Linked DNA regions of Chitinimonas arctica. The protein of the gene in region 1 interacts with the protein of each later gene in a pairwise test. Links are inferred from orthologs where the notes say so. Each region holds a gene or a part of one and is shown on either strand. Other genes may lie near its edges.

Evidence for each region.
Region 2: the proteins of dnaA (region 1) and FNU76_RS00245 interact in binary tests that used the Escherichia coli proteins (3 or more experiments, as listed by UniProt). The link is inferred for Chitinimonas arctica from one-to-one orthologs.

The regions. Positions count from the first base shown.
Region 1 is NZ_CP041730.1:2,451,937-2,459,025, reverse strand. The notes cover bases 1-2,914. They hold dnaA (chromosomal replication initiator protein DnaA), read left to right. Parts: upstream 1-724; coding sequence 725-2,104; downstream 2,105-2,914. Other genes in these bases: dnaN (DNA polymerase III subunit beta), read left to right, coding at 2,451-2,914; rpmH (50S ribosomal protein L34), read right to left, coding at 327-461; rnpA (ribonuclease P protein component), read right to left, coding at 1-385. Outside these bases: more of dnaN, read left to right, coding at 2,915-3,557; gyrB (DNA topoisomerase (ATP-hydrolyzing) subunit B), read left to right, coding at 3,634-6,030; FNU76_RS11125 (glutathione S-transferase family protein), read right to left, coding at 6,278-6,913; FNU76_RS11120 (NAD(P)-dependent oxidoreductase), read right to left, coding at 6,926-7,089. UniProt on the Escherichia coli protein: Plays an essential in the initiation and regulation of chromosomal replication. Binds in an ATP-dependent fashion to the origin of replication (oriC) to initiate formation of the DNA replication initiation complex once per cell cycle.
Region 2 is NZ_CP041730.1:41,700-48,872, forward strand. What follows is about bases 2,404-5,401. They hold FNU76_RS00245 (phosphoheptose isomerase), read right to left. Parts: upstream 4,199-5,401; coding sequence 3,608-4,198; downstream 2,404-3,607. Other genes in these bases: FNU76_RS00230 (HDOD domain-containing protein), read left to right, coding at 2,404-2,490; FNU76_RS00235 (response regulator), read left to right, coding at 2,536-2,994; FNU76_RS00240 (BON domain-containing protein), read right to left, coding at 3,031-3,603; FNU76_RS00250 (YraN family protein), read right to left, coding at 4,240-4,581; FNU76_RS00255 (penicillin-binding protein activator), read right to left, coding at 4,626-5,401. In the rest of the region: nudB (dihydroneopterin triphosphate diphosphatase), read left to right, coding at 116-598; FNU76_RS00225 (response regulator), read left to right, coding at 785-1,642; more of FNU76_RS00230, read left to right, coding at 1,639-2,403; more of FNU76_RS00255, read right to left, coding at 5,402-5,801; rsmI (16S rRNA (cytidine(1402)-2'-O)-methyltransferase), read left to right, coding at 5,841-6,656; ligD (DNA ligase D), read right to left, coding at 6,673-7,173. UniProt on the Escherichia coli protein: Required for the timely initiation of chromosomal replication via direct interactions with the DnaA initiator protein.

The DNA.
Region 1 (7,089 bases):
GGCGCAACAAGGCGGCGCGTGCTTCGGCGGCTTCGCTGCGATGAAACGAACGCTTGGCCCGCACGATCAGATCCAGCCCAACCAGCTTGGCCGCCTCGTGTCGGAACAGCTCGCGCGCGGTACGCTTGATCAGGTTGCGGCCCACGGCACGGCGTTGGACTTTTTTCGAGACCACAACGCCCATCCGAGCCCGGTCCAGCTCGTTCGGCTTGACCCATACCTGGAAAAAAGAATTTGCCTGGGTACGGCGCAAATTAAAAACGGATGAAAATTCATCCGTTTTTAACAAGCGTTGCTGCCTAGTGAAGCGGTACGTCAAGCGTCGCTCAAACCGAAAGGCTGTGACGGCCCTTGGCGCGGCGTGCGGCCAGAACGGCGCGACCACCACGGGTACGGCTGCGAACCAGGAAACCATGGGTACGCTTGCGACGAATAACGGAAGGTTGGTATGTACGTTTCATTGCGGTGCCCCTGAAGACTTGGCGTGTCGTGTGAATAAACGTGTGATTAGACGGAAAAAAAGCATATGTGTCAATGGCCTTATTTTCCACAGCCTGTGGATAAGCCTCCTGAAAGTGACTAGAATAAGCGGCCGATTAACCCTGCTGTCGCACCTGTCCTGGCATGTGACAGCAGCGCTCCGGCCGCGCGCCCCCTGAGGTACAGTCGCGCTAGAACTGCCGTTCGCACAAACCTCGGCCGCGCCGCACGATTCCTATAAAAAATGACATTACCCGTTGAACAATTTTGGCCGAACTGTCTTGCTCGGTTCGCCGAGGAATTGTCTGCGCAGCAGTTCAACACCTGGATCAAGCCGCTGGCTTGCTCGGTGGAGAACGAGGCGTTGCAGCTGTACGCGCCTAACCAGTTCTCGCTTCAGTTCGTCAAAGACCGTTTCCTGGTGCGTATCGAGAAGTACGCCGCCGAATATTTCGGCGAGGGCGGCTGCCTTATCGAACTGCGCGTGGGCGAAGCCCAGGCGCGCCCACAGGTAGCCAGCGGTACCAGCACACCCGCGCCCCAGGCCGCCGCGACGGTTGCCAAACCGCACAGCCCGCCCGGCAAGTTGGCGATGGCCAACGAAACCACCCGGCTCAATCCGAATTTCACCTTCGATACGCTGGTGACCGGTAAAGCCAACCAACTTGCCCGCGCCGCCGCCATACAGATCGGCGAAAACCCGGGCACCGCCTACAACCCGCTGTTCGTCTATGGCGGCGTGGGCCTGGGCAAGACCCACTTGATCCAGGCCATCGGCAATCTGGTGCACCAACACCGGCCCGATGCCAAAATTCGCTATATCCACGCCGAGCGCTATGTTGCCGACGTGGTCCGCGCCTATCAGCACAAGGCTTTCGACGAGTTCAAGCGCTACTACCACTCCCTGGACCTGTTGCTGATCGACGATATCCAGTTCTTCTCCGGCAAGAACCGCACCCAGGAAGAGTTCTTCTACGCCTTCAATGCGCTGATCGAAGGCCATCGCCAAGTCATCATCACCTCGGACCGCTATCCGAAGGAGATCGAGGGAATTGAAGACCGGCTGATCTCCCGCTTCGGCTGGGGCCTGACCGTGGCGATCGAACCGCCCGAGCTGGAAATGCGGGTGGCGATTCTGCACAAGAAGGCCGAGTCGGAAGGCTTCAAGCTCGATTCCAGCGTGTCGTTCTTTATCGCCAAGCATATCCGCTCGAATGTGCGCGAACTGGAAGGCGCCCTGAAACGGGTGCTGGCCTACTCGCGCTTCACCGGCGAGCAGATCACGCTGGAAGTGGCAAAGGAAGCGCTGAAGGATATCCTGGCTTCCGGTAACAAACTGATTTCGGTAGAGAACATCCAGAAGACGGTGGCTGATTTCTACAAGATCAAGGTTTCCGACATGCACTCCAAAAAGCGGACTCGCGACATTGCTCGTCCGCGCCAGGTGGCCATGGCGCTCGCCAAGGATCTGACCCAGATGAGCCTGCCGGCCATCGGCGAAGCCTTTGGCGGCCGTGACCACACCACGGTGATGCATGCCTGCAAGACCATCGCGGCGCTGAAGCAAGGCGACGCGACGATGAATCACGATTACAACGTCCTGGCCCAGATCCTGCGTAACTGAGCCAGGCCGGAATGGTTTTAAGGGAAGTGCCGAACACCCCCTCGCCCTGTAGCGCGACACTCCCGCCACAGGCCGCTTGAGGGGATTTAAACGAGATGTCGTTGATTTTTAATGAAAAGTGGTGAACTGACAGTTCTCCACCGACATTTGTTCAGCGCTTCCGCAAGAAATGTGGATAAGCTTGCATTGCAGATTGGCGCCGAAAAGCGAACACAATCGATACACAACGGCAGGCAAGACTATCCACAGCGAGATTTGGCGGTAAGGTACTGAAGCAGAAGTGGAAAACGGGTTTTCCACAGAAACTGGCTACCTCTATTTATCTATCTTCAGGAACTACTACATTATGTTGCTGATACAAGCAGAACGCGATTCCCTGCTCAAGCCGCTGGCTACCGTCACCGGTATCGTCGAGCGTCGTCACACGCTGCCTATCCTGTCGAACGTACTGATTGGCAAGCAGAACGGGATGCTCACCTTCCTGGCGACCGATCTGGAAATCCAGATCACGACCGAGTACCCCAGCCCTGAAGGCAGTGATTTTCAGCTGACCGTATCGGCCAAGAAGTTCCAAGATATCTTGCGTGCCATCCCGGACGGCACTACCGTCAACCTGGACCAGGACGACAGCCGCCTGACCGTCAAGGCAGGCAAGAGCCGCTTCAATCTGCAAACGCTGCCGGCACAGGACTTCCCGCGACTGACCATCGATACCAGCGTCAAGAGCGTGATCAAACTGCCGCAACGCCAGCTGAAGAACCTGATCAGCCGGGTTCAATACGCCATGGCGCATCAGGACATCCGCTATTACCTGAACGGTCTGTTCATCCTGACCGAAGGCAAGGAATTCAAGCTGGTCGCCACCGACGGCCATCGCCTGGCTTTTGTTGCCTGCGAAATGGAACACGAAGTCGAACGCAACGAAGTCATCCTGCCGCGCAAGACCATCCTCGAGCTGTACAAGCTGCTGGCTGACATCGACGACGAAGTCACCATCGAGATCGCGCAGAACCAGGTCAAATTCGCGTTCGGCAATATCGTCATCCATTCCAAGGTCGTGGACGGCAAGTTCCCGGACTACAACCGGGTGGTACCAACCGGCAACGACAAGCTGGTACCGCTGAACCGTCAGCAGCTGCTGTCGTCCCTGCAGCGCGCAGCCATTCTCTCCAACGAGAAATTCCGTGGCGTTCGCATCGTATTGGGCGACGGGACCTTGAAGATCATCTGCAACAACAGCGAGCAGGAAGAAGCGACCGAAGAGTTGGAGATTCCTTACCAGGGCGATCCGCTCGATATCGGCTTCAACATCGGTTACCTCATCGACGTGCTGACCAACCTGGACCATGAAGCACTGGTTTTTGCCTTTGGCGACCATGCCACCAGCAGTACCCTGGTAACCGTTCCGGAAGAACCCAATTTCAAGTATGTCGTGATGCCAATGCGCATTTAGGCGCGGCCGCATGACCAAGCCGGCCATCTCGGCCGGCTTTGGCATTTTTATCAGTACAGCAGCAGGTGGATAAAAGATGAGCGATCAGGAATACGGCGCAGACAGTATCAAGGTGTTGAAAGGCCTGGAGGCCGTACGTAAACGCCCTGGCATGTATATCGGCGATACCCAAGACGGCAGCGGCTTGCACCACATGGTGTTCGAAGTGCTGGACAATGCAATCGACGAAGCGCTGGCTGGTCACTGCAACGAGATCAAGGTCATCATCCACCCGGATAATTCCATTTCGGTGGAAGACAACGGCCGTGGCATCCCCACCGATATCAAGGAAGACGACGAATTCAAGCGCTCCGCCGCCGAAATCGTCATGACCGAACTGCACGCCGGCGGTAAATTCGACCAGAACAGCTACAAGGTATCCGGCGGTCTGCACGGCGTGGGCGTATCCGTCGTCAATGCCTTGTCGGACTGGCTGCGGCTCACCATCCGTCGCGACGGCAAGGTGCACAGCATGGAATTCCGCCAAGGCGAAGCGGTGGAGCCACTCAAAGTCGTCGGCAAGACCGAACACCGCGGTACCGAAGTGCATTTCCTGGCTTCACCGGAAACCTTTGGCCTGATCGAATTCCATTTCGATATCCTCGCCAAGCGCATTCGCGAGTTGAGTTTTCTCAACAACGGCGTGGCCATCGTGCTGATCGACCGTGTGCACGGCAAGGAAGAGAACTTCTCCTATTCCGGCGGTGTACGCGGCTTCGTCGAGTACATGAATCGCAACAAGACCGCCTTGCACCAAAAGGTGTTCTACGCGCTTGGCGAAAAAGACGGCATGAGTGTCGAAGTCGCCATGCAATGGAACGATTCCTACCAGGAAACCGTGCAGTGCTTCACCAACAATATCCCGCAGCGGGATGGCGGTAGCCATCTGACCGCCTTGCGCCAAGTGATGACACGCACGCTCAATGGCTATATCGAAAAAAGCGAGATCGCCAAGAAAGCCAAGATCGAGACCGCCGGCGACGATATGCGCGAAGGCCTCACCTGCGTGCTGTCGGTGAAATTGCCCGACCCCAAGTTCAGCAGCCAGACCAAGGACAAACTGGTCTCCAGTGAAATCGGTCCGATCGTGAACGAGGTCATCAGCGAAGCACTGAACAACTTCCTGCTGGAAAACCCGATCGAAGCCAAGATCATCTGCGGCAAGATCGTCGACGCCGCCCGTGCCCGCGACGCCGCCCGCCGCGCCCGCGAACTGACCCGCCGCAAAGGTGTCATGGACGGCCTGGGGCTGCCCGGCAAGCTGGCTGACTGCCAGGAAAAGGATCCGGCCCTGTCCGAGATCTACATCGTCGAAGGGGATTCCGCCGGCGGTTCCGCCAAGCAAGGCCGCGATCGCAAGTTCCAGGCCATCCTGCCCCTGCGCGGCAAGGTGCTGAACGTAGAACGCGCCCGCTTCGACAAGCTGATTTCCAGCGAACAGATCGCCACCCTGATCACCGCGCTCGGTTGCGGCATCGGCAAGGACGATTTCAACCTGGAAAAACTGCGCTACCACCGCATCATCATCATGACCGATGCCGACGTGGACGGCGCCCACATTCGAACCCTGTTGCTGACCTTCCTGTATCGCCAGCTGCCCGAACTGGTCGAACGCGGTTACGTCTACATTGCCCAGCCGCCCTTGTACAAGGTCAAGCATGGCAAGAACGAGCAGTACCAGAAGGACGATCACGAACTCAACCAGTACCTGTTGAAACTGGCCTTGAGCGGTGCCCAGCTGATTCCTCGCAGCGGTGCCGATCCGCTGGAAGGCCAGGCATTGGACCTGATCGCCCGCCAGTACCTGCTGGCTCAGGCCGTAATCGAGCGCGAAAGCCGTTTGATCGACCCGACCGTGTTGTATGCCTTGCTCAGAACCGGCGCGCTGGACATGAGCAGCGAAGCGGCGGCTCGCGAGTCTGCTACGCGTTTGATGGCTGCCATTGCCGATCCGGCTTTTGTGCTTGAGCCGTATCATGACGACAAGAACGATGCGTTTATCCTGCGTCTGAAAAAGACCGTGCACGGCAATATCGCCTTCCAGTACCTGGATCACGATTTCCTGCATTCGGGCGACTATGTGCAGCTGCGCCGTACCGCGGATATGCTGTCTGGACTGCTGGATGCGGATGCCGTGGTGAAGCGTGGCGATCATGAAAAGCCGGTCAGGGAGTTCAAGGACGCGCTGGAGTGGTTGCTGAACGAAGTGCGCCGCAATATGACCGTGCAGCGGTATAAAGGTCTGGGTGAGATGAATCCGGATCAGTTGTGGGAAACGACGATGGACCCGACTGTACGGCGGTTGATGCGGGTGCAGATCGAGGATGCCATGGCGGCGGATGATATCTTCACGACGCTGATGGGCGACAATGTGGAACCGCGTCGGGCGTTTATCGAGAAGAATGCTTTGATTGCGCGGAATATTGATGTTTGAGGGTGTTGTCGGGTGCCACAGAAAGTGAAAACTGTGCCAAGTTAGTGAAAAGTCTGTGACACAGTTGTTGAAAAAGCCCTCACCTTTCGAGGGCTTTTTTGTACCTCAGTCGGAAATGTAAGCTTCACTGTGCTAATGAAGTAGCTCAGTTGGTGCATCAGGTATCGAGGCCACCCTTGCCTGCGCTCGCGTGTGCATGATCATTCGTGATGTTACGAGCCATGCTCCTCTGCTTCCCAAAGGTGGCTTACATCTTCAACAGAACGCTCTTTTCGCGCTCCAATGCCCGCCTGGCCGCAGGGCGGTTGATGAGGCGATCCTTCATTGCGGTGAGATGTTTCAACTCCTTGATTGGCAATCCAAGCTCCTTTCCCCAGGGGTAGAACACCAGGGTATACGGATCGGCGACCGTGAAGTGTTCGCCCATGACCCACTGGCTGTGCGCCAGCATCTGGTCGATCTCGCGCAGATAGGCCCAGAAGCTCTCCTTGCCATGTGCCTTGATGGCCGCATGCGTGGCCTTGTCGTCACTGAACCGCTCCGGATGCACGAATTGCATGAAGGCGGGGTGGACGCTGCTTGACAGCCAGGCACACATCGCGATGGTGCGGGCGTGATCGAGCTGGTCGGCCCCGAGCAGTTCGGCATTGGGATAGGTCTCCCCGATCCATCCAAGGATCGCGGTGCTTTCAAGCAAGACCCGTCCGTCATCAAACCGCAGCGCCGGCACCTTGCCGCGAGGGTTGATTGCCAGGTAATCGGGTTTCCGGTTCTCGCCAGTGAAGATGTTGATCTTCTTCGCCTCGAAAGTCGCGCCGGCTTCCTCCAGCGCGACATGGCTCGCCATCGAGCAGGCGAGTGGACAGTAATAGATCGTCAGCATGGTCTTGGCTCCTCAGTAGGCCACCGTGAAGCGCTCGCTGTGGTGCCGGGGCTGCTCCGCTTCGTCCAGCATCGCTGATGCAAAGTCTTCCAGCGAAATTCGGCTCTCGCCTTTCGCATCGGTCAGCAGGTGATCCTTGCCAATGCGATACCGGCCGGTGCGCTCTCCAGGTACCA
Region 2 (7,173 bases), 2.4 Mb from region 1 along the record:
GGCCTGCGATTTGAATACTCGCAATATTTCAGTGTATTCCTACAAGTCCGGCGAGGTGACGATAAAATGGTATCCGCACCATCGCTTCCCCGCCCAAGATCAAGGACCCCGCTCGATGCCCGCCCCCTACAAACGCCCGGAATCCGTGCTGGTCGTCATCTACACCCCCGATTTGAAGTCGCTGATCATTGAACGCACCGACTTCAAGGATGCCTGGCAATCGGTCACCGGCAGCCTGGAAGAAGACGAAACCCCGCGCGCCACCGCCCGCCGAGAAGTGCAGGAAGAGGTCGGCATCGATACGGACCTGCACGAATTGCAGGACTGGGGCATCTGCAACGAGTGGGAAATCTACGAGATCTGGCGCCATCGCTACGCCCCGGGGGTGATCCAGAATACCGAACACGTTTTCGGACTGCTGGTCCCGGAGTTGTTCGAACCTACCCTGTCGGTGCGCGAGCACAGCGGCTGGCTATGGCGCGACTGGAACGTGGCCGCCGAAGCGGTATTCTCGCCGTCCAATGCAGACGCCCTGCGCCTGCTGCCGGAGATGGCCGAGAAGTTCGGCGCGCGGTTGATTCCGCAGGGAAATGCGTAGCGAACTGGTCTAATCTCAAACCAGACCAAGTCCACGAGAGCCGGGCAGCAGATCGCTGCCCGCCCTTTCATGCCGAATCGCAGCCTCCGTGTCGATCGCCCTGTCGGCGAAGCAAGGGGCGATCGGCAATGGAAGGCGCGCAATAACCGGCCGTGAGGACACGCTGAGGACGAGGAAGCCGAACGCATGGAACGCACACTCCTGCTGGTCGATGATGAAGCCAATATCATCGCCGCGCTCACACGCCTATTCCGGCGCGAGGGCTACACCATTCTGACCGCCGATTCCGGCGAGTCGGGCTTGCTGATATTAAGCAAACATCCGGTCGGCGTGATCATCTCCGATCAGCGCATGCTGCACATGAAAGGCACCGAGTTCCTCAGCGCCGCCAAGCTGCTGCAGCCCAATTGCGTGCGCATTGTTTTATCGGGATACACCGAGGTGAATTCGATCACCGATGCCGTCAATCGCGGTTCGGTGTTCCGTTTCCTGACCAAGCCCTGGGATGATCAAACACTGCTGGAGCAGGTCGACGAGGCATTTGAACAGTACGAACTGAAGATGACCAATTTCAGGCTCTCCGAGGAGTTGCAGCAAAAGAACGTCGCCCTGGAAAAGACCAAGCACCAGCTGGAGATCGCCTTGGCCAATGTCAGCACCGAACGCGATGTGGGCAGATCCATCCTGAAGATCACCCAGCAAGTGCTGCACCAGGCGCCGGTCGCCATTATCGGCTACACCCTGGACGGCACCATCGCCGTCAATAACCAGCAAGCCTCGCGCTTGTTTCCGGCGCTTTGTCCCGGGCTTGATATCTATTCACTGCTCCCTTACGAAGTGGTCATGGCGCTGAAAAGCAATAAAACGGCGGGGACCTATCGCGAAAGTGAAAATCGCCAATTCAATTTCAAGAACACGCCGCTCAATGCCAATAACGCCGTTGCCGGCATGATACTGACCTTTATTCCGCAGGCTTCGGACAGGCTCGAATACGAAAACGGCGGAAAGTCGGCCAGCCATGGCAGGCCGGCCAATCCGCTATGAAAATCAATACCGAAGCGCTGGACCTGCCCAGCCCGGCCGAGCAGTGGCTGGCTGCCTATGGCGACAAGCTGCCTCGGCACAATCCTGCCATCGTTGCCTTTATCGGCGGCGGCCATGAACATGATGACGAGCTGGCGGCACTGGAACGTAGCGCATCCGGCAATCCGAGCAGCATTCTCAGGCTTTTGAAGGTAGCCAACTCGCCCTTCTTCGGCCTCAGCAAGCAAATCACCTCGGTCAAGCAGGCCATTACGGTGCTGGGCTTTTCGGCGGCCAGTGCGATCGTCTTGCGCGGCATCATCCTCGATGCCTTCGATATCTCCAGCGCCGATCTCATGGCGAATGAACTGATCGCCCACAGTGTCATGACCGGTATCTGCGCCAAGGTGCTAGCCGAAGAGTGGGGCGAGCCACGCGATATCGCATTCACCATCGGCATATTGCATAACATAGGCAAGCTCACCATGCTGGTCTACGCCCGCACGCTGGCGGAGGAAATCTATCGCGGCAACGAGCGCACCGGCGAGGAGTTGGAAAGAGAGCTGGAGGTTTTTGGCTTCAGCCATGCGGAACTGGGCATTCTGATGCTAAAGAAATGGCATATCCCGGACACGATCATCGAGGCCATCCGCGACTATCCCGACCTGGCGGACTGCTCGACCCGCTTGAAAAGAATCATCCACCATGCCCAGGCAATCGCCGGCCTGCTAAGACAGGAAGGCGGGGGTCCCCTGCCCGGCAACACCATTGAACGGCTATCGAACGAACTGGATGTATCCGGGCCGCGACTTCATGCGCTGACCCATACCATCTTGCGGGAGGTGGCTATTATTATAGCGCCCGTATAACTGTGCGTTTCCCGAAACCGGACCGATTGGATCCGCAGAGACCCCATGCATTACATTATGCTCGTGGACGATGAGCAAAATCTGCTCAATGCGCTCAGCAGGGAATTGGCCCGGGTCGAGGACGAGCAAGGCCAGCCGATCGCCTTAGCGGTCGACTGTTATCCCGATCCCGCCAGCGCGCTGATGGCTGCGGAGATCAAATCCTATGACCTGGTGATTTCCGACTACCGCATGCCCGGCATGAACGGCGTCGAATTCCTGAGCCAATTCAGGCGCCACCAGCCAGATGCGATACGCATCATTCTTTCCGGCTCGACCGACGTACCGGGCCTGATCCGGGCCGTCAACGAGGCGCAGATCTTCCATTTGCTGCGCAAACCCTGGTGCGAAGAAGAATTGAAGCAGCTTATCCTGCGGGGGATCCGGGAGCGCCAGCGCCTGCTGGAAAACAAGCGCCTGGCCGATGTCGTCCGCGCCGGACAATCGGCCGTTCGACATCGCTAGGGAGGCCGACGTAAGGTCAGCGCCCCCAACACACCATCAATCGATATATTCGAACAAGGTCACGACCTTTTCCACGCCCGCCGTCTGGCTGGCCAACTGGGTCGCATCCTTCGCTTCCTGTTGCTTGACCAGACCCAGCAGGAATATCTGCCCGCGTTCGCTTACCACCTTCACATGCAGGGGCGAAAAGCGGTTGGCATCCATCATGCGCGCCTTGGCCTTGGTGGTCAGGGCCGCATCGGCGGTGCGGGACGACAGGCTGGAAGGCAAGCGGATGGCCAGCTCGTTGTAGACCTGTTTTACATCCTGGGTCTCGCGCGCCTGTTTCTCCACTTCGGTGCGCGTCGCTTCGTCAGGCACTTCGCCGCTGAGCAACACGCTGCGGTTGAAGCTGGTGATATTGACGTGGCTCAGGCTGCCGAACTTGGCGGACACCCGATCACCTATCCGCGATTCGATCTGTTTGTCGTTCCACACCACGGAAGTGCTGCGGCGATCCTGCGAGACGGCCACCCCGGTGGCGGCGCCGGCGACGATCAAGGGAAAACAGGCGGTGAGCTGGCTGGCCGCCAGTAGCGACAATAGCAGCAGGCTGATTCGTTTGAACACGTGTTTACTCTCCATCCAACAAGATGCAGTCGATTGCATCGCAAATACTGTGGATCAACAGGATATGAACCTCCTGGATGCGGGCGGTACGTTTAGCCGGCACATTCAGTTGGATATCGTCACCCTTCATCAATTCGGTGATCTTGCCGCCGTCCTTGCCGGTCAACGCGATTACCGTCATTTGCCGTTCATGCGCCGCATGGATGGCTTCGATGACATTGACCGAATTCCCCGAAGTGGAAATCGCCAGCAACACATCGCCAGGCTGCCCCAATGCACGAACCTGCTTGGAAAACACCAGGTCGTAATCGTAGTCGTTGGCAATGGCCGTGATCGCCGAGGTATCGGTCGTCAAGGAAAATGCCGCCAGGCCGGGCCGTTCCTTCTCGAAGCGGCCGACCATCTCGGCCGCGAAATGCTGTGCATCGGCGGCCGAGCCGCCATTGCCGCAGGCCAGGATTTTGCGGTCGGCCATCAATGCGGCCACCATCCGCTCGGCCGCAACGGCTGCCGGAGCGGTCAAGAGTTCGCGGGCTTCTTCCTTGGCGGCAATGCTATCCAGGAAGTGCTGGTTCACGCGATCGATCAGATCCATATGGATATCCCTAAGTTCAAAATGGGTGAGGCTTTTTTCAATTACAGTTCGATTATATTTTTCAGCCAACGCGGCGCGTCGTCGCCATCCAGCAATATCGCATCGAAGCGACAAGGCGGCATGCGGGGCAAAGTCGCGAGATAGAGCTGGGCCGCCGCGACCAGGCGGGCCTGCTTGGCTGCGGTGATGCTGTCGGCCGCACCGCCGAAGCGCCCCTTGGCACGGTAGCGCACCTCGACGAACACCAGGATACCGCCGTCATCGGCGATCAAATCAATCTCGCCCATACGGCATCGCCAGTTGCGTGCCAGTATCCTGACTTTCTTCGTCAGCAGGAAATCCGCCGCCCGCCGTTCGGCCGCCTCGCCTTTGCCTGGTGGCATACGCTCTCCTTGCCCTGGCGCGCGACAATCCGGGCGCGGCGAGTCTAGTATCCCTGCGGCTTGGCGCTGCCTGGTTCTGCCGGTGCGGCAGCGGGCGCAGGCGGGGGCGCCTCCTGCTTGGGTGGCGCCGGTGTACGCGGCACGCCACCCACCTCGCCGCTCATCAATTCGCGGCTGAACTGGCGGCTTTCCGACAAACGCAGGGTCCCGGTCACGCCCTGGACTTCAATGGCGGCGCCCGGTGCCGAAACCAGGAGCAACAGGCTAAGCCGATAGGCATCGATACCCAGCGCATAGAGCCGCTGCATATCGGGATTCAAAGGCTTGTCGGCCCGCTTGAAAGCCAGCACGTCACCTTGGTAAGGCTCCAGCAGCCAAGGCATATCGACGAATTTCACCCCCACCAGATCCACATTGGTACCGCCGACCTTGCCAAACTTGCCGCCCCAGACCTGCGAGGTGGCATACAGCGGCCGGGCGCTGCCCAGATAAGGCCGGACCAGCCGCGCCTTCTTCTGGTCGGCAGCGAGGAACAGCGCGTCCGCATTCAAGGCGGCTACCTTGTCCTTCAACTTCCAGACGGCTTCCTTGTCCGCGCCCAGGGCCAATATCATTGGCGCCTTGCCGGTGATCAGCTGCCACTCCTTCGAAAATGCGTCGCGCATACGGCGCGCCAACGGGCCGCTGGACTCTACCACCACCGGCTGCCGGCAGCCGTCGCGTTGCATGGCGCGCGCGATCTGGCGCGCCTCGGCTTCGATGGAAAGCCCGAGCGCGAACAAATTGGCCGGCGCACTGGCGGCGTTCAGTCCATCGAGGCTATTGAGGGCCAATACCGGCACTTCCAACCGTCCATAGGCCGCCAGCTTGGCAATGGATCCCCGCGTCAATGGGCCGATCACGCCCACCGCGCCCCGGGCAACGGCCTGGCGATAGGCGATCAACGCCTCCTCATCGCGCTCACCGGTAGGGTAAAGCCGCAATTTGGGCGTATTGTCGTCACCCAGCTTCAATTCCGCGGTCATGGCCCCTTGCCGCACCACTTCCGCCGGCGCGGCCAGGCTCTTCGCCTTGGTCGGCAGAATCAAGGCAATATGGGGCACATTCTCTTCCGTCCTTGCGTCGGAAGCCTCTTCCGCACTGGCTGGGCCAGGTAAGCCGAGGTAGAGTAGCGCCGCCGCGAAAAGCGGCATCCAGCGAAAGGTTGCTATACCGTGCATGACGAGCCGTATCCAATTGATCGTCCGGCATTATATGTGGTGGCTACGCCCATCGGGAATTTGCGCGATTTGACGCCCCGGGCCCAAGCCATCCTTGCCGGCGCAGATCTGATTGCCGCCGAGGACACCCGCGTTACCGGCCAATTACTTAAACACTTCGGCATCGCCACCCGGATGATGTCGCTACGCGAGCATAACGAACGCGAAGCGGCCGAAAAACTGATCGAGCGGCTCCGCGCCGGCCAGGCGATTGCCCAGGTCTCGGATGCCGGCACCCCCGCCGTCAGCGATCCCGGCGCTCGCCTGGTCGCCGCCGTCCATGCCGCCGGTTTCAAGGTCGTCCCCATCCCCGGCGCCTCCGCCCTGTTGGCCGCGCTGGCCGGCGCCGGCATGCAATCGCCCCGCTTCCAGTTCCATGGCTTCCCCGAACCCAAGAGCACGGCGCGGCGCAAGGAATTCGAGACGCTCAAGAACCTGCCGCATACCATTGCTTTTTTTGAAGCGCCGCATCGCATTGCCGACAGCCTGGTCGATATGGCAGCCGTATTCGGACCCGAGCGCATCGCCGTTGTCTGCCGCGAATTGACCAAGACTTTCGAAACCATCCGCCGTGCACCGCTGGCGGAGCTGGCGAGCTGGGTCGCCGCCGACGGCAACCAGCAGCGAGGCGAACTGGTCGTATTGGTAGAAGCCGCCCCGGTGGTCGTGCAGGACGATGCAGCCGGTTTCGACGCCATACTGCAACCCTTGGTGCGTGAACTGCCGATGAAACAGGCGGTGAAGCTGGCGGCGGAAATCACCGGCGGAAATCGCAACGCCTTGTATGAACGGGCTTTGCAACTGAAGGGGGAATAGGTTGGATGCTCGGCCATCAGCCCGGCCCCAGCCTTGCCAGCATTGCCTTGGTCAGCCGGGCCCGCTGCGAATCGTAATCCGCCCAGGGGTCGGCCGACTGGTCCCGTAGGCGCTGCAGGGTGGCTTCGATACCGAATTGATCGGACCGAACCCCTTCAGCCAATTCCTCCCAGCTGATCGGCACCGCCACGGGAGCGCCTGGCCGGGCGCGCACCGAAAACGCCGACACGGCCGTCGCACCTTCCGCATTGCGCAGGTAGTCGATAAAAATGCGCCCCTTGCGTTGGGCCTTGGCCATATTCGCGGTAAAGCGGCGCGGTATCAGCGCGGCCAGGTGCCGCGCCACCCGCTCGGAAAACTGCTTGACCGTAGCCCAGTCGTGATAGCGGTAAAGCGGCACTTCCACGTGCAGGCCTTTACCGCCGGTCACCTTCAGAAAGCACGCCAGACCCAGTTCCTGCAGGAGCGATCGAATCAGCATCGCCCCTTCTTGTACTTGGCGCCAGGCGACGTCCGG